Regions from separate parts of the Streptomyces sp. NPDC050625 genome, predicted to be linked through region 1. Evidence: riboswitches for the same ligand, from Rfam matches in the RefSeq annotation. Region 1 holds a riboswitch; each other region holds the start of a gene.

What was found. Region 1 has a riboswitch for cyclic di-AMP ahead of AB0I54_RS31905 (M23 family metallopeptidase). Riboswitches for the same ligand answer to the same signal wherever they lie in the genome.
Region 2: linked by a shared signal. The riboswitch ahead of AB0I54_RS01110 (NlpC/P60 family protein) and the one ahead of AB0I54_RS31905 (M23 family metallopeptidase) in region 1 are both predicted to bind cyclic di-AMP.
Region 3: linked by a shared signal. The riboswitch ahead of AB0I54_RS30420 (M23 family metallopeptidase) and the one ahead of AB0I54_RS31905 (M23 family metallopeptidase) in region 1 are both predicted to bind cyclic di-AMP.

What each region holds. Positions count from the first base shown of each region.
Region 1 covers NZ_JBFAIQ010000018.1:171,467-178,713, forward strand. The annotation lists gene AB0I54_RS31890 (MarR family transcriptional regulator) at 1-474, opposite strand, end outside; gene AB0I54_RS31895 (dihydrofolate reductase family protein) at 560-1,696, shown strand; tRNA gene AB0I54_RS31900 (tRNA-Met) at 1,757-1,830, shown strand; cyclic di-AMP (ydaO/yuaA leader) riboswitch at 2,130-2,289, shown strand; gene AB0I54_RS31905 (M23 family metallopeptidase) at 2,297-3,337, shown strand; gene AB0I54_RS31910 (PrsW family intramembrane metalloprotease) at 3,518-4,852, opposite strand; gene trmB (tRNA (guanosine(46)-N7)-methyltransferase TrmB) at 4,863-5,687, opposite strand; gene lhgO (L-2-hydroxyglutarate oxidase) at 5,729-6,946, opposite strand; gene AB0I54_RS31925 (MFS transporter) at 7,147-7,247, opposite strand, start outside.
Region 2 covers NZ_JBFAIQ010000001.1:220,032-227,278, reverse strand. The annotation lists gene AB0I54_RS01120 (M23 family metallopeptidase) at 1-538, shown strand, start outside; gene pcrA (DNA helicase PcrA) at 611-3,118, opposite strand; cyclic di-AMP (ydaO/yuaA leader) riboswitch at 3,381-3,552, shown strand; gene AB0I54_RS01110 (NlpC/P60 family protein) at 3,561-4,745, shown strand; gene AB0I54_RS01105 (tellurite resistance/C4-dicarboxylate transporter family protein) at 4,915-5,883, shown strand; gene AB0I54_RS01100 (hypothetical protein) at 5,890-6,243, opposite strand; gene AB0I54_RS01095 (NlpC/P60 family protein) at 6,602-7,247, shown strand, end outside.
Region 3 covers NZ_JBFAIQ010000017.1:72,160-79,406, forward strand. The annotation lists gene AB0I54_RS30405 (GNAT family N-acetyltransferase) at 1-1,898, opposite strand, end outside; gene AB0I54_RS30410 (HPr family phosphocarrier protein) at 2,077-2,358, shown strand; gene AB0I54_RS30415 (GntR family transcriptional regulator) at 2,505-3,200, opposite strand; gene AB0I54_RS30420 (M23 family metallopeptidase) at 3,389-4,144, opposite strand; cyclic di-AMP (ydaO/yuaA leader) riboswitch at 4,157-4,320, opposite strand; gene AB0I54_RS30425 (pitrilysin family protein) at 4,523-5,911, opposite strand; gene AB0I54_RS30430 (pitrilysin family protein) at 5,908-7,247, opposite strand, start outside.

The DNA.
Region 1 (7,247 bases):
GTCCGGCGCGCACCGCGCGTCCTCGCCCTGGAGCGCCTCGGCGATCCCGCCGAAGATCTCCTCCAGCTGCCGTACCTGCTCCGGGCCGAGGTGATCGAAGAGGGAGGCGCGTACGGTCGCCACATGACCCGGCGCCGCACGCTCCAGCACGGCCCTGCCCTCGTCGGTCAGGACGGCGATGCTGCCCCGCTTGTCGGAGGGGCAGCCCTCGCGCCGTACCAGGCCGTCCTTCTCCAGCCGGGTCACTGCGTAGGTCAGCCGGCTCCGGGTGATCTTCGACTTCTCGGCGAGGTCGGTCATGCGCAGACTGTGCTCCGGCGCCTCGGAGAGGTTGGCCAGGATGGAGTAGTACAGGTGCGGCATGCCGGTGTCCTGCTGGAGCTGCCGGTCGATCGCGTCCTCCAGGAGCAGACTGCCGGCGATGTACGCGCGCCAGGCGCGCTGCTCGTCGGGGGTGAGCCAGCGGGTCGTCATACCGCCAGTGTAAGTTTGTTTCAAACTTGAACCAAGCCCGCACGTCAGTCGCAGTACATCAGACCTCGTCAGGGAGAGCGCGCCGATGCCGTACCCGTACGTCCTGTTGTCCGCGGCCGTCTCCCTCGACGGCTTTCTGGACGACACCGGCCCCGAGCGGCTGCTCCTGTCCAGCCCGGCCGACTTCGACCGGGTCGACGAGGTGCGGGCGTCGGTCGACGCGATCCTGGTCGGCGCCGGCACGATCCGTGCCGACAACCCGCGGCTCCTGGTCAACTCGCCCGAGCGACGCGCCGCCCGCGTGGCCGCGGGCCGGCCCGAGTACCCCCTCAAGGTCACCGTCAGCAGCTCCGGCGAGCTGGACCCGGACGCGAAGTTCTGGCACACGGGCGGCGAGAAGGTCCTCTACACGACGGAGAAGGGCGCCGAGCGCGCCCGCGGACTGGGCCTCGCGGCCGATGTCGTCCCGCTCGGCCCCGACCTCGACTGGCCGGCGCTGCTCACGCACCTGTACGAGGAGCGCGGGGTGCGCCGGCTGATGGTCGAGGGCGGCGGCACCGTCCACACCCAGCTGCTCCGCCAGGGCCTCGCCGACGAACTCCAGCTGGTCCTCGCCCCGCTCCTGGTGGGAGACCCGGCGGCGCCCCGGCTGTTCGGCCCCGGGGGCTACCAGGGCGGGCGGCTCCGGCTCCTGGAGACGCGCCGCATCGAGGACGTCGTACTGATGCGGTACGAGCCGACGGCACCCGGCACCGGGCGGTCGGTCGCCGCGGCGGACCGGCACTGGATGCGGATCGCCTGCGACCTCGCGGCGCTGTGCCCGCCCTCGGAGACCGCCTTCAGCGTGGGCGCGGTCGTGGTCGCCGCCGACGGCACCGAGCTGGCCCGGGGGCACTCGCGGGAGGGCGACGACCCGGTCGTGCACGCCGAGGAGGCCGCGCTGGCCAAGGTCGACCCGGCCGACCCGAGGCTGGCCGGCGCCACGGTCTACAGCAGCCTGGAGCCCTGCGCCCGCCGGGCGTCCCGGCCCGCTCCCTGTGCGCGGCTGATCCTGGACGCCGGGGTACGACGGGTGGTCACGGCCTGGCGGGAGCCGGACACGTTCGTGCAGGGCGCCGACGGCAGCGGGCTGCTGACGGGCGAAGGCGTGGACGTCGTCGTACTGCCCGAGTACGAGGACCTGGCCACGGCGCCGAACCGCCATCTGACGGCCCGCGGATAAGCCCTGGATAAACCCGTGCGCTTGCACCCCTGAGCATGGCGTATGCTTAAGGCACACCGACGCGGGGTGGAGCAGCTCGGTAGCTCGCTGGGCTCATAACCCAGAGGTCGCAGGTTCAAATCCTGTCCCCGCTACTCAAGGCTCAGGGCCGGAATCCAGTTCATGGATTCCGGCCCTGAGTGTTTTGGCGACGACCGGGCGACTATCACGAAGAGTGACCGGACGAAAGCCCTCCGCATAACATCTGAGTCACCATCAAAAACGTCGTGACTCATGTACCGCGGTCAACTCGCCCGATTTCCACCGGTCATGGTGTGTAAGTCCGCCCGTAAAAACGTTAATGATCAAGCAGAACGGCTTGGAATCTGACAGCCGGGTCTATTAACGTTCGATAACGCAGCGCGGTCGTCCCAGCCGTCACAAGAGTCGGCTCCGTGCGCACGCGCCGAATCCCGCAAGGGAACCGGGGAACCACCACCTTGGGGTGAATCACGCGGATGCCGCCGTGGAGGCACGGCCGGTATACGCGCGTAGGAGACCTTCCTGCTCCGAACCCGTCAGCTAACCCGGTAGGCGACGGAAGGAAAGGAGTACGCCCGCGTGGCGTCCAACCGGCCTGCCCCCACAGCCCCATTCGTGCCGAGCGAGCACACCGAGACCTTCGGCTACGGCAGCTACCGCACCGACGAGGGCCCGTGGGAGGAGTGGAACCCCACCGAGGAGTCCCTCAGCCCGGTACGCGGCCGGCACCGTGTCGTCAAGCAGCGCGGCGGCGGACTCGCCCGTAGCTCCACGGTCCTGGGCGTCGGCGTCATAGCCGCCGTCGGCGCGGGTGGCATGGCCAGCGCCCACACCGGCAAGCCGCCGGTGTCCATCTCCATGCCCGACCTGCCCTCCGTCGGCTCCCTGCTCGGCGACAGCACCCCGGACGAGGCCCCCGACAAGGGCTCCGCGACCGCGCTCAGCAGCGTCGGCATGACCTCGGCCGACAGCGCACAGGGCGCCTCCGACGCCGGTGAGGCACTGCGCAACCGCATCATGGCCCAGGCCGAGAAGCAGCAGGGCCAGGTCGAGACCAAGGCCGCCGCCGCTGCCGTGGCCGCCGCGGACAAGCAGGTCGCCGCCGCGGCCGCCAAGGCCGAGAAGGCGGCCGCCGCCAAGGCCGCCGCCGCCAAGGCGCAGGCGGAGGCCGAGGCCGAGAAGAAAGCCGAGGCCGCGCGCCTGGCCGCGCTGGCCAAGCAGTACACGCTGCCGACCTCCTCGTACACGATCACCTCGACCTTCGGTCAGGCCGGCGCCATGTGGTCCTCCGGCTACCACACCGGCCTCGACTTCGCCGCGCCCACCGGCACGCTCATCAAGGCCATCCACAGCGGCACGATCACCGAGGCGGGCTGGGCCGGCTCCTACGGCTACCGCACGATCCTCACCCTCGACGACGGCACCGAGCTGTGGTTCTGCCACCAGTCCTCGATCAGCGTCTCCGCCGGGCAGAAGGTCAGCACCGGCGACGTCATCGGCCGCGTCGGCGCCACCGGCAACGTCACGGGCCCGCATCTGCACCTGGAGGTCCACCCGGGCGGCCAGGCCACCGGGATCGACCCGATGACGTGGCTGCGGGGCAAGGGCCTCAACCCCTGACCCACCCTGTCGACCGCCGGCGGTCCTGACGACACCCCCCGACGTCAGGGCCGCCGGTCAGGTGTGTGCGGGATCTCCGGTCAGGTGTTCGCGGGATCTCTTCCGAGCGGGATCTCTTCTGAGCCGGCGCTGCTGACGCACGCGTCGGCGTAGCGGCGTGCCACGCCTGTCCGCGGCGGTCTAAGGCCGATAGGGGTTGTACGCGGGATACGGTGCCGCCGGGTACCCGTACGGCACGGGCATTCCGTACGGCGCCTGCATTCCGTACGGCGCCTGCGGCCCGTACACCGGCCGGGGCGGTGCGGACATCCGGGCCGCGTACTCCATCGCCGGACGGGCCACCTGGCGCCGCTTCCACAGCTCGGCCAGCAACTCCCGTTCCCGTACGACGTAGTCGGCCCCCGCGCGGCCCCGGCGCCCGCGGTGGCGCAGGAACGCCAGCGCCGTCGCGTCCGCCTCGTACTGCCCCACGGCGCGCGCCGCCTGCTTGCCCAGGTGGTGGCCGGCGTAGTCCCGGGCCATCTGCCGCGCCCGCATCGAGCCGAGCACGAACGGCTCGGCGGGGCCCAGCCACCCGGCGAAGACATACACGGGCAGCTCCTCCCGCACGGTCCGCAGCTCGCGCTGCCGCGTCCAGATCGCCAGCCAGGTCAGCAGCCCGAACGCGGGCACCATGAACGCCCCGTACACGGCGAAGAAGCCGTACGGGCCGAAGGTCGAGGAGCCGTTCCAGAACGCGTGCATGCTCATCGCGAGCAGCAGCCCGCCGAGCGGCACCAGCACCCGCCGCACATGCTGCCGCTCGGCGGAGAGCGCGGCGATGCCGAAGCCGATGCCGGTGAGGACGGTGAACAGGGGGTGCGCGAACGGGGACATGACGACGCGCACGAAGAACGTCGCGGCCGTGACGGAGGCGATGCCGCGGTCGCCGGTGAGCTGGTCGGTGCCGAAGGCGGTGCCGAGATAGAGGATGTTCTCGGTGAAGGCGAAGCCGGTGGCGGTGACGCCCGCTATCACCACACCGTCCACGATCCCGGTGAAGTTCCGTCTGCGGAACAGGAAGACGAGGAGCACGGCCGCCGCTTTGGAGGACTCCTCCACGATGGGCGCTATGACGGTGGCGCCGAGGGTGTCGGCGCTGGACGGATCGGCGGTGGTCGTGGCTATCCAGCGCGTCGCGAAGCTGTTGGCCACGATGGCTATCAGCGCCGCCGCGCAGGCGCCCCAGGCGAACGCGAAGAGCAGGTTCCGCCAGGGCCCCGGCTCGACCCGGTCGAGCCAGCGGAAGGCGGCTATGAGCAGGGGCACGGGCAGCACGGCGAGACAGATCCCGACCAGGAACCCTTCCGTGCCGGTCTGTTCGCGGACCAGGGCGAGGATGACGAGCCCGGAGAGCGCGAGCAGGGCGATGAGCGCCCCGTACCGCACCCACCTGCGCTGCCACCAGCGCGGGTGCCGGAGCGCACCGCCGTCGGGGCCGGCGGGGTGCGTCGGATACGGGGGGAAGGTGGTCACGGCATTGACCCTAACGTCGCTGCTGCTCCCGGTGCTGTACGCGGCGGAAGAGCAGATCGTTCACCACATGACCCTTGTCCAGTCCCTGACCCTCGAAACGGGTCAGCGGCCGGAAGTCGGGGCGCGGCGAGAAACCGCCGTCGGGGCGGGTGTTCTCGAAGTCCGGGTGCGCGGTCAGCACTTCGAGCATCTGCTCGGCGTACGGCTCCCAGTCCGTCGCGCAGTGCACGATCGCCCCCGGTCTGAGGCGGGTGGCGGCCAGGCCGAGGAACTCCGGCTGGATCAGCCGCCGCTTGTGATGCCGCTTCTTAGGCCAGGGGTCGGGGAAGTAGACGCGCAGCCCGTCGAGCGAGTCGGGCGTGAGCATCTCGCGCAGCAGGATGATCGCGTCCCCGTTGCCGACCCGGACGTTGGACAGCCCGTTCTGGTCGCAGAGGTTGAGCAGGTTGCCCTGCCCCGGGGTGTGCACGTCGACGGCGAGGATGTTGAGGTCGGGGTTCTGGGCGGCCATCTGCGCGGTGGCCTCGCCCATGCCGAATCCGATCTCCAGCACCACGGGCCTGTCGTTCCCGAACAGCTCGCCCAGGTCGACGACCCGCTGCCCGTCGATGTCGAGTCCCCACTTGGGCCACAGCCGCTGCAGCGCGTCGGCCTGCCCCGCGGTCACCCGGCTGCGCCGCGGCTGGAAGCTCCGGATCCGCCGCTCGAAGTGCGACCCGGCGGGGTCGGCCTTGGGGCCGTCCGGGAAGCGCGGCTCACCCTTGGCGCGGGTGTGCCGGACGGAGACGCCGGGGACGTGCCGGGGGGATTCGGGGGTGTTCAGGAACTCAGACACAGTGGTGACGATTTTACGCGAGCCGGGACACGGGGAACCGGTCAGGACGAGCCCAGCACGGCCAGCGCCCGGCGGGCCACCGACCTGCCGATCGGCAGCGAGGCCGTGGCCGCCGGAGACGGTGCGTTCAGCACGTGCACGGTCCGTGCTCCTTCCCGGATCAGGAAGTCGTCGACGAGCGTGCCGTCCCGCAGGACGGCCTGAGCGCGCACTCCCGGGGCCGCCCGCACCAGGTCGTCCGGCCGCACGGCGGGCAACAGTCTGCGCACCGCCTCCGTGAACGCCGGCTTCGACACCGAGCGCCAAAACTCCCCCGCCCCGTACCGCCAGTGCTGCCGGGCCATCGCCCACGCGCCGGGCCAGGCCAGCGTGCCCGCCACCTCACGCGGCCGTACGACCCCCCAGCCGTACCCCTCCCGGGCCAGGGCGGGCACCGCGTTGGGGCCGACGTGCACGCCCCCGTCGATCCCGCGCGTGAGATGCACGCCGAGGAACGGGAACGCCGGGTCCGGCACCGGATACACCAGTCCGCGCACCAGTCCGGGCCGCGCCAGCTCGTAGTACTCGCCCCGGAAGGGCACGATCCGCACCTCGGGCTCGTCGCCGGTGAGCCGGGCCACCTCGTCGCAGTACAGCCCGGCGCAGTTCACCAGCACCCGCCCGCGCACGATGTCCCCGCCCGCCGTACGCACGGCGACCCCCAGCTCCGGGCGGCGGTCCACCTGGACCACCCGCGCGCCGTACCGGATCTCCGCGCCGGACGCCTCGGCGAGCTGCCGTGCGACCCCGGCGAAGTCGGCCACGCCCGTCGTCCCGACGTGTATGGCCGCGAGGCCCCGCACCTGAGGCTCGTACTCGGCGATCTGTGCGGCGCCCAGCTCCCGCACCGGTATCCCGTTCTCCCGGCCGCGCTGCACCAGGGCGTGCAGCCGGGGCAGCTCGGATCGCTCGGTGGCGACGATCAGCTTGCCGGTGACGGCGTGCGCGATGCCGTACTCGGCACAGAACTTCACCATCTCGGCGGCGCCCCGCACCGCGTACCGCGCCTTGAGCGAGCCGGGCCGGTAGTAGATCCCGCTGTGGATCACGCCGCTGTTGCGCCCCGTCTGGTGCCGGGCGGGCCCCGGCTCCTTCTCCAGCACGGTCACCCGCGTGCCCGGCGCGGCACGCGTGATCGCATACGCCGTGGACAGCCCGACGATCCCACCGCCGACCACCAGCACGTCGCAGTCGTACGCGACCTCCCGCACCTGCACCACCTCCTGGCATCGATAGTGCACTGCGCCACTGACAGTGTCTTCAAACGCAGCCGGAGGGGCCGGCGCAGCCGTGCCCCAGGGGCACGGGGCTGTGACATCAGCGGCTGCGCCGCGGGGCGCGACCGGCCAAAGGCGACCCGCGGTCCCGGGGACCACCGCGACCCGGCAGACGCGAAGGACCCGGCAACCCAGCGGAGCGCCTACGCCGGAGCCAGGAGTGGTCGTGCCCGCTCCCGCAGCTCGACCACGCGCGGTTCGTCGCCGTACGGCTCCAGCCGGTGCAGCAGATCCTTCACGTACT
Region 2 (7,247 bases), on a different contig from region 1:
GCTGGAGAGCCTCTCCGCCGGCGCCGACGACTTCGCCGACCGGGCCAGCCGCACCCAGGAGCGCATCGACCTCAAGGCGCAGCAGGTGGCCCAGCAGAAGAAGGCGGCGGCCGAGGCGGCCCGCAAGGAGCGGCTGCGCCCGAAGTACGCGCTTCCGGTCCTGCAGAGAGGGCTCAGCGCCTATTTCGGCCAGGCGGGCGTCAACTGGATGTCCGTGCACACGGGCATCGACTTCCCCGTCTCGTACGGCACGACGGTGATGGCCGCGACCGACGGCACGGCCCGCACCCAGTGGAACAGCGCCTACGGCAACATGATGATCGTGACGGCCAAGGACGGCACGGAGACCTGGTACTGCCACCTCTCCAGCTACCGGGTCGCCTCCGGTACGAGCGTCAAGGCCGGGCAGCCGATCGCCTACTCGGGCAACTCGGGCAACTCGACCGGCCCGCATCTGCACTTCGAGGTCCGGCCGGCGGGCGGTTCGGCCATAGACCCGCTGCCGTGGCTTCGCAGCCATGGCCTCGACCCGACGTAGGTCCCCCGCCTTCTCCACGAGTGACCCAGCCCCCGCCGGACCCTCCGATCGGCGGGGGCTCTTCGCGTGCGGCTACAGCTTCTCCACCGGCGCGTACCGCAGCACCAGCCGCTTCGGCTTCGCGTCACCGAAGTCGATCGTCGCCTGGGCGTTGTCCCCCTGACCCGTCACCGCGAGGACCGTGCCGAGGCCGAACTGGTCGTGGGTGACCCGGTCCCCGACGGCCAGGGACACCACCGGCTTCGACGAGACCCGCTTCGTGGCGAAGCCGGACGCGCCCGACGCCGACGAGCGGGAGCGGGACGAGGACAGCGAGGCCGCCACACCGGAAGCAGGTCCGGAGGAGACCGGCGCCGCCGCTCCCGTCCGCTTCCACTGCACATGGGCGGGCGGGATCTCCTCCAGGAAGCGGGAGGGCGGGTTGTACGACGGCTGTCCCCAGGCGCTGCGCAGGGACGACCGCGTGAGATACAGCCGCTCCCGCGCGCGGGTGATGCCGACGTACGCCAGGCGCCGCTCCTCCTCCAGCTCCTTGTTCTGGCCGAGGGCGCGCATGTGCGGGAAGACGCCGTCCTCCATGCCGGTGAGGAAGACGACCGGGAACTCCAGGCCCTTGGCGGTGTGCAGGGTCATCAGGGTGATGACGCCCGAGCCCTCCTCGTCCTCGTCGGGGATCTGGTCCGAGTCGGCGACCAGGGCGACCTGCTCCAGGAAGTCGGCCAGCGTGCCTCCCGGGGCGGCAGCCCCTGATGTCGCCGCGCCCTCCTCGCGCTCCTGCTCGAACTCCAGGGCTACGGCGGCGAGTTCCTGAAGGTTCTCGATGCGGGTCTCGTCCTGCGGGTCGGTGGAGGCCTGCAACTCGGCGAGATAGCCGGTGCGTTCGAGGATCGCCTCAAGGACCGTGGCCGGTCCCGCGCCGGACTCGACGATCGTACGGAGGTCCTCCATCAGCACGTTGAACCGCTTGACGGCGTTCGTCGAGCGCGCCGCCATGCCGTACGCCTCGTCGACCCGGCGCAGCGCCTGCGGGAAGCTGATCTTCTCGCGCTGGGCGAGGGCGTCGATCATCGCCTCGGCGCGCTCGCCGATTCCGCGCTTGGGGACGTTGAGGATCCGGCGCAGCGGCACGGAGTCCTCCGGGTTGGCCAGGACGCGCAGATAGGCCAGGACGTCCCGGACCTCCTTGCGCTCGTAGAAGCGGACGCCGCCGACGACCTTGTAGGGCAGGCCGACGCGGATGAAGACCTCTTCGAAGACACGGGACTGGGCGTTGGTGCGGTAGAAGACGGCGACGTCGCCCGCCTTCGCCTCGCCCGCGTCCGTGAGCCGGTCTATCTCGTCGGCGACGAACTGTGCCTCGTCGTGCTCGGTGTCGGCGACATAGCCGGTGATCCCCGCGCCCGCGCCCGCATTCGTCCACAGGTTCTTGGGGCGGCGGGACTCGTTGCGCTCGATGACCGCGTTGGCGGCGGAGAGGATCGTCTGGGTGGAGCGGTAGTTCTGCTCCAGGAGGATCGTCGTCGCGTTCGGGTAGTCCTCCTCGAACTGGAGGATGTTGCGGATCGTCGCGCCGCGGAAGGCGTAGATGGACTGGTCGGCGTCACCCACGACGCACAGCTCGGCGGGCTGGAGGTCGTGCTCGCCCGGCGGTACGTCCACCGGGTGCGCGGCGGTGCCGACGAGCTCGCGCACGAGGGCGTACTGGGCGTGGTTGGTGTCCTGGTACTCGTCGACGAGGACGTGGCGGAAGCGGCGGCGGTAGTGCTCGGCGACGTCCGGGAAGGCGCGCAGCAGGTTGACCGTCGTCATGATCAGGTCGTCGAAGTCGAGGGCGTTCGCCTCGCGCAGCCGCGACTGGTACATGGCGTAGGCCTGGGCGAGGGTCTTCTCGAAGCCGTCGGTGGCCTGGGCCGCGAAGTCCTCCTCGTCGATCAGCTCGTTCTTCAGGTTCGAGATCTTGGCGCTGAAGGACTTCGGCGGGAAGCGCTTGGGATCGAGCTCCAGGTCGCGGCAGACCAGGGCCATCAGGCGCTTGCTGTCGGCGGCGTCGTAGATCGAGAACGACGAGGTGAAGCCGAGCTTCTTGCTCTCGCGGCGCAGGATGCGCACACACGCGCTGTGGAAGGTCATCACCCACATCGCGTTCGCGCGCGGGCCGACGAGGTGCTCGACGCGCTCCTTCATCTCGCCCGCGGCCTTGTTGGTGAAGGTGATCGCGAGGATCTGCCCCGGGTGCACGTTCCGCTCGGCCAGCAGGTGGGCGATGCGGTGCGTGAGCACACGGGTCTTGCCTGAGCCGGCGCCGGCCACGATGAGCAGGGGGGAACCGGCGTGCACGACGGCCGCGCGCTGGTTCTCGTTCAGCCCCTCCAGCAGCGCCGCGGCGTCGATCACCGGGCGTGGGGCGCCGTCGCGGTAGTAATCGTCCCGGTCCGGCGGCACGTCGAACTTCCCGCCGAACAGATCGTCCGGAACCGACTCCGGAGCGTGATCGTCCTCGGGCGGCGGCGGAGGCTCCTCCTCGCGCCCGTGAGGGGTCTGGAGGTCCGCCAGGAAGCTGTCGTCAAAGAGGCTGCTCATCGCTCTCCGAGTCTAGGGCGCCCCACCGACAAACGACCGCCGCCCCGGAAACAGGACCGGCCCCGCGCGCGGGGGATCTTCCCGATGCGCGAGCCGGACAACTGGCTCACGCTCCGGAGGCATGCTGTCACACGGGCGGAATTCTGCGTCAGGTCACAAAAATGTATCGGGCATATCGCCCATCAACCTTCACACGGGCCACACCAGTTGGCTACCGTCTCGGGCGGGCCGTACGACCCCCACCGGCGAACGTCGCCGGGCCGCGCGGCCTCCGCCGAGTCCGGTGTGCCCGCCACGGCAGCCGGAGCCGGGGACCCAACCGACCTTGGGGTGAATCGGCCCAACCTCCACCCGGAGAAAGGCCGTAGGGCAACCCTTCCGAACCACCCGCCCGAACCCGACAGCTAACTCGGTAGGCGGAACATGGAAGGAGTCGCCTCCCTTGGCGTCGCACCGCAAGTCGCGCCCCGCGAGTGCCCTAGCAGCAGGCATACGCACCCCCGCCATCGCCACCGCCGCGCTCACCTCCGTGGCCCTGCTCTCCCAGACCGCCAACGCCACCCCCTCCGCCGACGGCAAGCCGAGCATCGAGGAAGTCGAGAAGAAGGTCGACGACCTCTACCGCCAGGCGGAGTCGGCGACCGAGAAGTACAACGCGGCCAAGGAGAAGTCCGGCCAGCAGCGCAAGAACGTCGACACCCTGCTGGACGACGTGGCGCGGCGCACGGACAAGCTCAACAAGGCGCGTGAGGAACTGGGTACGTTCGCCGCCGCCCAGTACCGCACCGGGGCCGCCGCGCCCGACACCGCCACCTTCCTGCTCTCGAACTCCCCGCAGGACTACTTCGACCAGACCCAGCTGATGGGCCGGATGACCTCGCGGCAGAAGGTCGCGGTCGACGACTACATCACACAGCAGTCGGCGACCATGAAGAAGCGGCAGGAAGCCACCAAGAGCCTCCAGACGCTGACCGAGTCGCAGAACGAGCTGAAGACGGCCAAGGCCACCGTCCAGAAGAAGCTCTCCTCGGCGCGCGAGCTGCTGTCCGAGCTGACGGCGCAAGAGAAGGCCCGGCTCGCCGCGATCGAGAAGCAGAAGCAGGAGGAGGCCGCGCGCCAGGCCGCGGAGCTCGCCAAGAAGCAGGCGGCCGCGGAGGCGGCGAAGAAGGCCGCCGCCGCGAGCTCGTCCGGTTCCTCGGGCTCCTCCACCTCGACGGGTTCGACGGGGTCGACGGGCTCGACCGGCTCGTCCTCGGACTCCACGTACGCCACCAAGGCGGAGAAGGCGATCGCCTTCGCCCGCGCCCAGATCGGCAAGCCGTACGTCTGGGGCGCCACCGGCCCCGACTCCTACGACTGCTCCGGCCTCACCTCGGCCGCCTGGCGGGCCGCGGGCGTCAGCCTTCCGCGCACCACCTATGACCAGGTCAACGTGGGCACCACGGTCTCGCTCACCAATGCCGAGCCCGGCGACCTGATCTTCTTCTACGACGACGTCAGCCACGTCGGCATCTACATCGGCAACGGCATGATGATCCACGCCCCGAAGCCCGGCGCCTACGTCCGCGAGGAGTCGATCTACTACGGCGGCGCGTCGATCATCCACAGCGTGGTACGGCCGGCGTAAGAGACCTCCGTGGGGCAGGGACGCGAGCGCCGTGGCTGTGGTGACGCGAGCGCCGCGGCCGTCGTGAGCCGCAGGCGCACGCGCCCCTGTCCCGCACCCGCGCGTTTTTCCCCGCACGCGCGCGCGTGCCCCGCTCGCAAGGCGCGCACGGCTCCCTAGCATCGGGCCCATGCCCGCCTCCTCACCCCTACGCGCCTGGTGGAAGCGGCGCCCGCCGGCGGCCGGGGCCGCCGTGATGGCGACCGGCATCGTGTCGGTCGGGCTGCAGCTGGCGGGGTACGAGGCACTGTCCCTGATCGCCCTCGCGTTGGCCTCGGTCGCCTGGCTGGCGCCGGCCGTGGACTTCACCGTGGGGCTGCTGTGGCAGCGCAGGCGCTGGGTGGCCGAGGCGCGGACGCCGGGCGCGCTCACCGCCGTCGCCGCGACCGCCGTGCTGGGCACCCGTTTCTCCGCACTGGGCCGCCACGGCCTGGCCGAGGTGCTGCTCGCGCTGTGCGCGGCGCTCTGGCCGGTGCTGATCCTCCTCGTCGTACGGCACTGGCACCGGCGCATGCCGGGCACGGTGTTCCTGTGCTGCGTGGCCACGCAGGGGCTCGCCGTGCTCGGCGCCACGCTCGCCGCGGCCGAGGCGACGGCATGGCTGGCCCACGCGGCGCTCGTGCTGTTCTGGCTGGGCCTCGTGCTCTACGGGTTCGCCCTGGCCCGGTTCGACGTGCGGCAGGTGGTCGAGGGGCCCGGGGACCAGTGGATCGCGGGCGGCGCGCTCGCGATCTCGGCGCTGGCCGCCGCGAAGCTGATCTCCGCCGACAGCGCGCGGCTGTACCTGTGGGACGACGACAACCTCGGCGTCCTGCGCGACACGGCCCTCGCGCTGCTCGTCCTCGATCTGAGCTGTTACGTCGTGCTCCTGACCGCCGAGGTGGTGCGCCCACGGCCGCGCTTCGACGTACGCCGCTGGTCGACGGTGTTCCCGATGGGGATGACGGCGACGGCGACGCTGTCCGTCGCCGCCGCCCTCGGCATCCCGTGGCTGGAACGGCCCGGTCAGGTGCTGGTGTGGATCTCCGTGGCCGTCTGGCTCGTGGTAGCCACCGGTGCGGTCCGGTCGGCCCGCGCGGGGCTCAGGGACGTGCGCTGAGCCCGGTCACGTCCACAGCACGGCGATGAAGATGTTCGCCGTGGTCAGCAGGCCCACCAGCCCGAACAGGCGCTTGTCCACCGTCTCGTCGTCCCGCTTCACATAGACGAGCCCGAGGATCACGATCAGCAGGGCCAGCTTCACGCCGATCTTGACGGCGTTGACGTGGTGGCCGTCGGCCTGGTTGAGGCCGACCAGGATCACACCGGTGACCAGCATGGTCAGGGCGCCGTGCAGCATCGCGGGGACGAAGCGGGCGGTGCCCCGGCCCATCGCCTTCATCTGGGTGAGGAAGCCGCCGAGGAGCGCGGCGATGCCGATGATGTGCAGGCCGACGAAGAGATGGATGAGTACGTCCATGAGGCGGGAGCCTAATCCCCCGCATATATGCGCCCCATAGCACCCCACCACCCCCGTGCACCGCGGAACCGCCGCTTCGGTCATCGCACTGTGTGAAGAGGGCGGCTCCGGACCCCGATCACGGTCACATACGGTCACCGCCAACCCGATCCGGGCACTTCCTTACATGACGTTACCGAGCCGACACCGTCAGGTTTAGCGTCCTCCACCAGGTGACCGGCTCCCCACCGCCGCCCGGGCCAGGGGCGGCAGCCGACCACCTCCGCCGAGAAAGGTCCGGCGGCGGCCCGCTCCCCCTGTGCGGGCCGCCGCCGGACGCGTAGCCGGCCAGGTCGTACGAGAGGACGTGACGGTCGAGGTGGCAGTGCACCGAAGGCCCCGACAGCGCTCGCTGGGCGGCAACACCGCCCGCACGGCCGTGACCATCGCCCTGGCGGGCGCGGCCACGGCAACGGGCTTCGAGGGGATCGGGCACGCCGAGCCGCAGCTGACACCGGCCCAGGTCAAGGCGAAGGTCGACAAGCTGTACCAGGAGGCGGAGGTCGCCACCGAGAAGTACGACGGCGCGAAGGAGAAGGCGGATTCGGCGGAGCAGCGGCTGAAGTCGCTGCGGGACGAGGCGGCACGCAAGGAGCAGAAGCTCAACTCGGCGCGGGACGCGCTGGGTTCCGTCGCGGCCGCGCAGTACCGCAGCGGCGGGCTCGATCCCACGGTGCAGCTGATGCTCTCCGGCGATCCCGACCGCTATCTGGAGGGCACGGCGTTCGCCGAGCGGGCGGGCGACCGGCAGTCCCAGGCCGTGGCCCGGGTGCGGGGGCAGCTCCGGGAGATCGAGCAGTTGCGCGGCGCCGCCCATGTCGAGCTGGTGTCGCTCAGGTCACGGCAGGCCGAGCTGAAGCGGCAGAAGAAGACGGTCACCGGGAAGCTCGACGAGGCGCGAGAGCTGCTGTCCGGGCTCTCCCCGCAGGAGCGGGCGCGGGTCACGGCGGACGGTGGCACGGACA
Region 3 (7,247 bases), on a different contig from region 1:
GGCGTGCGGTCCGTGGGTCGGTTCGGTGCCGTGCTGGCCGCGGCCGACAACGCCTCCGCGAGCCCGCCGAGCTCCACGTGCACGACGAGTGCCGGTTTGGAGGGCGCGGCAGCGGCGGCGGACCGCAGTGCCTCGGCCAGCTCCGCGTCCCCGGGCGACCCCTCCCCGATGGCCGGTATGGCCGTGACGACCACCGCGTCGCACGCGTCGTCGGCCAGCGCCTGGGACAGCGCCCGCCGGAAGTCCGCCGCGGTGGCGGCCGTCGTCAGGTCCAGGGGCCGCTGCGGCCGCAGCCCCTCGGCGAGGCACGCGTCGTAGGTCAGCTGTCCCAGGGACTCGGAGTTCCCCAGGATCGCCACCCGCGGCCCGCCGGGCAGGGGCTGCCGGGCGAGCAGCAGCCCCGCGTCGACCAGCTCGGTGATCGTGCCGACCCGGATCACCCCGGCCTGCCGCAGCAGCGCGGAGACGGTCGCGTGCGACAACTGCGTGGCCCGTACCGCATGGCCCTGTGGAGCGGACCCGGCCCCCTGCACCACGACGAGCGGCTTGGCGGCGGCCGTGCGCCGGGCGAGGCGGGTGAACTTGCGCGGGTTGCCGATGGATTCCAGGTACATGAGGACGACGTCGGTGTCGGGGTCGTCGTACCAGTACTGGATGACGTCGTTGCCGGAGACGTCGGCGCGGTTGCCGGACGAGACGAAGGTGGACACGCCCGTGACCCCGGTGACTCCGCCGCCGCGCCGGTGCAGCCGGGACAGCAGCGCGATGCCGATCGCCCCGGACTGGGCGAAGAGCCCGATCCGGCCGGGGCGGGGCAGCTCCGGCGCCAGGGACGCGTTGAGCCGCACCTCCTCGGAGGTGTTGATGATCCCGAAGGCATTGGGCCCGATGATCCGCATGCCGTACGCGCGCGCGTGCCGGACGAGTTCACGCTGCCGCTCGCGGCCCTCGGGTCCGCTCTCCGCGTATCCGGCGGACAGCACGACGAGTCCCTGCACGCCGTGTTCCCCGCACTCGGCGACCACCTCGGGCACGCGTTCGGCCGGTACGGCGACGACCGCGAGGTCGACGGGGCCGTCGATGTCCCGCACCGAGCGGCGGGCGGGCACGCCGTCGATCTCCTTCAACTCGTCCGGGAAGGCCTTGTTCACGGCGTGCAGGCGGCCGGTGAACCCCGCGTCCCGGATGTTGCCGAGGACACCGCGGCCCACCCCGCCGGGCGTGCGTCCGACGCCGACGACCGCGACGGAGCCGGGCGCGAGGAGCCGCCGTACGGACCGCGCCTCCGCGCGCTGCTCCCGCGCGCGCTGCACGGCGAGCGACCGGTCGGTGGGTTCGAGGTCGAATTCCAGGCGTACGACGCCGTCCTCGAAGCTGCGTTTCTGGGTGTAGCCGGCGTCCGTGAACACCTTGATCATCTTGGTGTTGGCGGGCAGCACCTCGGCGGCGAACCGGCGGATGCCGCGCTCGCGCGCGACGGCCGCGATGTGTTCGAGCAGGGCGGAGGCGACCCCGCGCCCGTGGTGCGCGTCCTGCACGAGGAAGGCGACCTCGGCCTCGTCGGCGGGGGCGGAGGCGGGCAGGCCGCCGGGGCCAATGCGGTCATAGCGTACGGTTGCGATGAACTCGCCGCCGATGGTGGCCGCGAGTCCCACCCTGTCCACAAAGTCGTGGTGCGTGAAGCGGTGGACGTCCTTGGCGGACAGTCGTGGGTACGGCGCGAAGAAGCGGTAGTACTTCGACTCGTCCGAGACCTGCTCGTAGAAACTGACCAGGCGGTCGGCGTCATCAACGGTGATGGGCCTGATGCGCGCGGTACCCCCGTCGCGCAGCACTACGTCCGCCTCCCAGTGAGTGGGGTACTCGTGCCGGTCCTGCCGGCCCGCCGAGGTCTGCATGGGCCCCAGAGTACGGCTCGCGTCGGACAACGGCGCGAGGCAGTCTGTGGAGGACGGAAGTCGGATCGAGGCCGAGGTCCGACATCACCTCCGGAGCGGAACACAGGCCCGCTCCGGGCATGCTTCACGATATGGGAAACTGGTCTAGACAACCCTGAACAGTGAAGGGCAGCATCACATGGCTGAGCGCCGCGTCAACGTCGGCTGGGCCGAGGGCCTCCACGCCCGCCCCGCCTCCATCTTCGTCCGGGCCGCCACGGCCTCCGGCATCCCCGTGACGATCGCCAAGGCCGACGGCAACCCCGTCAACGCGGCCTCCATGCTGGCCGTCCTCGGGCTGGGCGCCCAGGGCGGCGAGGAGATCGTCCTCGCTTCCGACGCCGAGGGTGCGGAGGTGGCCCTCGACCGTCTCGCGAAGCTCGTCGCCGAGGGCCTGGAGGAACTGCCCGAGACCGTCTGAGCCACCGCGCCGAACGCCGGAGCCGCGTCAGCCCTTTCGGGCGGCGCGGCTCCGCCGTATTCTCATGGAAATTCCGGGCGCACGGAAATCAGGGCAGCGGAAATGCACCTCCGCCGAATATCCCTTCTTTGTATACGGCGCCCGTGTTAATGCCGCAGGCCCGACATGTTTACGGCATGTTGCGAAGTCCTCACACGGTCCGAACGGTCACCGCCGCCGGGAAAGCGCAATCGGTGCGCGGATGTCGCGCGCTCGGTGTGCAGCGCCGTGATCGCCCGCGCGCGCTCGCCGTCGCCGCGCGCCACCGCGTCCACGATGGCGCCGTGCTCCGTCCAGGACTCCACCGGGCTGGCGGGCGCCTCCACCGTGTACATCCAGGCGATCTTGTGCCGCAGCTGGGTCAGCATCGAGGTCAGGGCGTGACTGCCGGAGGCCTGCGCGAGCGTCTCGTGGAACCAGCCGCCCAGGGAGCGCAGATCCTCGCTGTTGCCCCGCCTGGCCCGCTCCTGGCCCAGCCTCACCAGGCCCCGCAGCACCTTGAGATGGGCCTCGGTGCGCCGCTGCGCGGCCCGAGAGGCGCCGAGCGGCTCCAGCAGCATGCGCATCTCCAGCAGGTCGGCGGCCTCCTGCTCGGTCGGTTCGGCGACGCACGCGCCCGCGTGCCGCCGGGTCACCACGAAGCCCTCGGCCTCCAGGGTGCGCAGTGCCTCGCGGACGGGGACGCGCGAGACGCCGTAGCGGCGCGCGAGGAGTTCCTCGGTGAGCCGGCCGCCGCGCTCGTAGACACCGGCGACGATGTCGTCCCTGATCGCCGTGCATACCGAGCTCGCCGGAATACGCATGACCGACCTCCGCTTTAATCCCCGTGAAACGTCGCCGATTGACGTGTGTTCCGTGACTCTATTGCAATCAACGGGAATTTCCGATGGCGTGCCGGAATCCATGGATATTTTTTGGACAGCGGGGCGACCGAAACGGCGAAAGCCCCGGCTCGGGGAGCCGGGGCTTCGGGAAGCGGTGCGCCATGCCGTCAGATGTTCACGCCGTGCTTGCGGAGGTAGGCGACGGGGTCGACGTCCGAGCCGTACTCCGGGGTCGTGCGGGCCTCGAAGTGGAGGTGCGGCCCGGTGACGTTGCCGGTCGCTCCGGAGAGGCCTATCTGCTGGCCGGGGACGACCTTCTGGCCCACGGAGACGCCGATGGACGACAGATGGCCGTACTGGGTGTACATGCCGTCGGCCATCCGGATCACGATCTGGTTGCCGTACGACCCGCCCCAGCCGGTCGACACGACCGTGCCGGAGCCCACCGCGTGCACGGTGGTGCCGCTGGAGGCGTGGAAGTCGATGCCGGTGTGGGAGCCGGAGGACCACAGGGATCCGCCGCTCTTGTAGCCGGTGGAGACGTACGAGTTCGCGATCGGCGCCACGAACGCGTTGAGCCGCTTGCGCTCGGCCTCGCGGGCGGCGCGCGCCTTGGCCTCGCGCTCCTTCTCGGCCAGGGCGACGGCCTTCTTTCGCGCGGCCTCCTCGACGGCCTTCTGCTCGGCGGCCTGCTCCTGGGCCGCGGCCTGGGCATCGATCTGCTCGGCGACCGAGTCGCCCATGGTGATGACCGGCGTGAGACCGGTGTCCGCGGGAGCGGGCTCGGTGGCGAGGGCCGGAGAGGCCGCGAGGGTGCCGACGGCGCCGGTGGTGGCGAGGGCCGCGACGCCCGCCGCGCGGACGGTGGTGCGGTGCATCCGGCCGGGACGGCGGTGCTTCCCGGTGGCGCGGGTGAACGCCATGTAGTGGCTGGTCCTTTCCTTCCCTCTCGCCTACCGGGTTAGCTGACGGGTTCGGAGCAGGAAGGTCTCCTACGGACCCCCTCGCGGCACGCGCGGGTGTCCGATTCACCCCAGGGACTGCATGGGTCCCCGGCTCCCCTGGCTCGCGCCGTACGGGGACTCGGCGATGACTGTCCGGTGCCGCGGGTGCGGCGCACTGCCCGACGAACAGCCTGGACGACGCTATGCGGGCGGTCTTTCGATCCCCAAACCGAAGCCGGATTTTGTAGCGCATCCCACAGGGCAGACAGGCAACCTCCGCCCCAATTCGGACATCTTGGAGAGACGTTCGTGGGTCCTGACGGCCCGTCGGCCGGCAGGACCCACGCGCGCGTGCCCCTACTCGGCCGGGACGACGGTGACTTCGCCGATGCCGAGAGCCTCGACGGGCTCCTTGATCTGGGCGGCGTCGCCCACCAGGACCGTCACCAGACGGTCCACCGGGAAGGCGTTGACCACCGCGGCGGTGGCCTCCACGGTGCCGGTGGCGGCGAGCTGCTGGTACAGCGTCGCCTGGTAGTCGTCCGGCAGATACTGCTCGACCTGGTCGGCCAGCGTGCTCGCCACGGCCGCCGCGGTCTCGTACTTCAGCGGTGCGACCCCCACGAGGTTCTGCACGGCGACGTCGCGCTCGGCGTCGGTGAGGCCCTCCCCGGCGAGCTTGCGCAGCACCGCCCACAGGTCCTGCAGCGCGGGACCGGTGTTCGGGGTGTCCACGGAGCCGCTGATGGCGAGCATCGAGGCACCCGTGCCGTCCGGGGCGGACCTGAGGACCTGCCCGAACGAGCGCACACCGTAGGTGTAGCCCTTCTCCTCGCGCAGAACGCGGTCCAGGCGGGAGGTGAGGGTGCCGCCGAGGCAGTACGTGCCGAGCACCTGGGCGGCCCACACGCGGTCATGCCGGTCCGCGCCGACCCGCCCGATGAGCAGCTGCGTCTGGACGGCTCCGGGGCGGTCCACGATGACGACCCGGCCGGTGTCGTCGGCGGTCACCGGCGGCACGGGCCGCGGCTGCGCCGAGGAGCCGTTCCAGTCGCCCAGGGTCTCGCCGAGCAGCGCGTCCAGATCGATGCCGGTGAGGTCGCCGACGACCACGGCGGTGGCCGTGGCGGGCCGCACGTGCCGGTCGTAGAAGCCGCGGACGGCTGCCGCGTCGATCTTCTCGACCGTCTCCTCCGTGCCCTGGCGCGGGCGCGACATGCGCGCGGTCGCCGGGAACAGCTCCTTCGAGAGCTCCTTGGCGGCACGGCGGGAGGGGTTCGCCAGCTCGTGCGGGATCTCGTCGAGGCGGTTGCGCACCAGCCGCTCCACCTCGCTCTCGTCGAACGCGGGTGCCCTGAGGGCGTCGGCGAGCAGGCCGAGCGCCTTGCCGAGGCGGGAGGCGGGGACCTCCAGGCTCAGCCGGACGCCCGGATGGTCGGCGTGCGCGTCCAGGGTCGCGCCGCAGCGCTCCAGCTCGGCGGCGAACTCCTCGGCGGAGTGCTTGTCGGTGCCTTCGGAGAAGGCCCGCGCCATGATCGTGGCGACACCGTCGAAACCGGCCGGCTCGGCGTCCAGCGGCGCGTCCAGGAGCACCTCGACGGCGACGACCTGTTGGCCGGGGCGGTGGCAGCGCAGAACGGTCAGGCCGTTCTCCAGCGTGCCCCGCTCGGGGGCCGGGAAGGCCCACGGCTTCGCCTCGCCCGCACGGGGCTGGGGGTGGAACTCCATCGCGGCGAGCTCGGTCACTTGGCCGCCTCCTCGTCCTCGTTCTGGTCGGCGGTGGACGCTTCCACGGTGGCTTCCGCCTCCGGGTCCTCGGGGAACTCCTCGTCCTGGGTGTGCTCCGCGGACTCGGCGGAGAGCGGCTCGTAGACGAGCACCGCACGGTTGTCCGGGCGCAGACGGGCCTTGGCCACCTCCTGGACCTCCTCCGGCGTCACCTCCAGGACGCGCTGGACGGCGGTCAGGGCGAGCTGCGGGTCGCCGAACAGGACCGCGAACCGGCACAGTTCGTCGGCGCGGCCGGCGACCGTGCCGAGCCGGTCCAGCCACTCGCGCTCCAACTGGGCCTGGGCGCGCTCCATTTCCTCGGGCGTGGGGCCCTCCTCCGCGAAGCGGGCGAGTTCCTCGTCGATGGCGGTCTCGATGACCGGCACCTCGACGTCGCCGGAGGTCTTCACGTCCAGCCAGCCCAGGGAGGGCGCCCCGGCCAGCCGCAGCAGGCCGAACCCGGCCGCGACGGCCGTACGGTCGCGGCGCACGAGCCGGTTGTACAGGCGGGAGGACTCGCCGCCGCCCAGGACGGTGAGCGCCAGGTCGGCGGCGTCGGACGCGCGCGTGCCGTCCTGCGGGAGCCGGTAGGCGGCCATCAGCGCGCGGGCCGGGACCTCCTCCACGACGACCTCGCGCAGCTGCTCGCCGATGATCTCCGGCAGCGAGCCGTCGCGGGGCTCGGGCTTGCCGTCGTGGGAGGGGATCGAGCCGAAGTAGTTCTCGATCCAGGCCAGGGTCTGCTGCGGGTCGATGTCGCCGACCACGGAGAGCACGGCGTTGTTGGGCGCGTAGTACGTCCGGAAGAACCGGCGCGCGTCCTCCAGCGTGGCCGCGTCCAGGTCGGCCATCGAGCCGATCGGCGTGTGGTGGTACGGGTGGCCCTCCGGGTAGGCGAGGGCGGTCAGCTTCTCGAAGGCGGTGCCGTACGGAACGTTGTCGTAGCGCTGCCGGCGCTCGTTCTTGACGACGTCCCGCTGGTTCTCCATGGACTCGTCGTCGAGGGCGGCCAGCAGCGAGCCCATGCGGTCGGCCTCCAGCCAGAGGGCGAGCTCCAGCTGGTGGGCGGGCATGGTCTCGAAGTAGTTGGTGCGCTCGAAGCTGGTGGTGCCGTTGAGCGAGCCGCCGGCGCCCTGCACCAGCTCGAAGTGACCGTTGCCCTTCACCTGCGCGGAGCCCTGGAACATCAGATGCTCGAAAAGGTGAGCCAGGCCGGTACGGCCCTTGACTTCGTGGCGTGAGCCGACGTCGTACCAGAGGCACACCGCCGCGACCGGGGTCAGGTGGTCCTCGGAGAGCACCACGCGCAGAC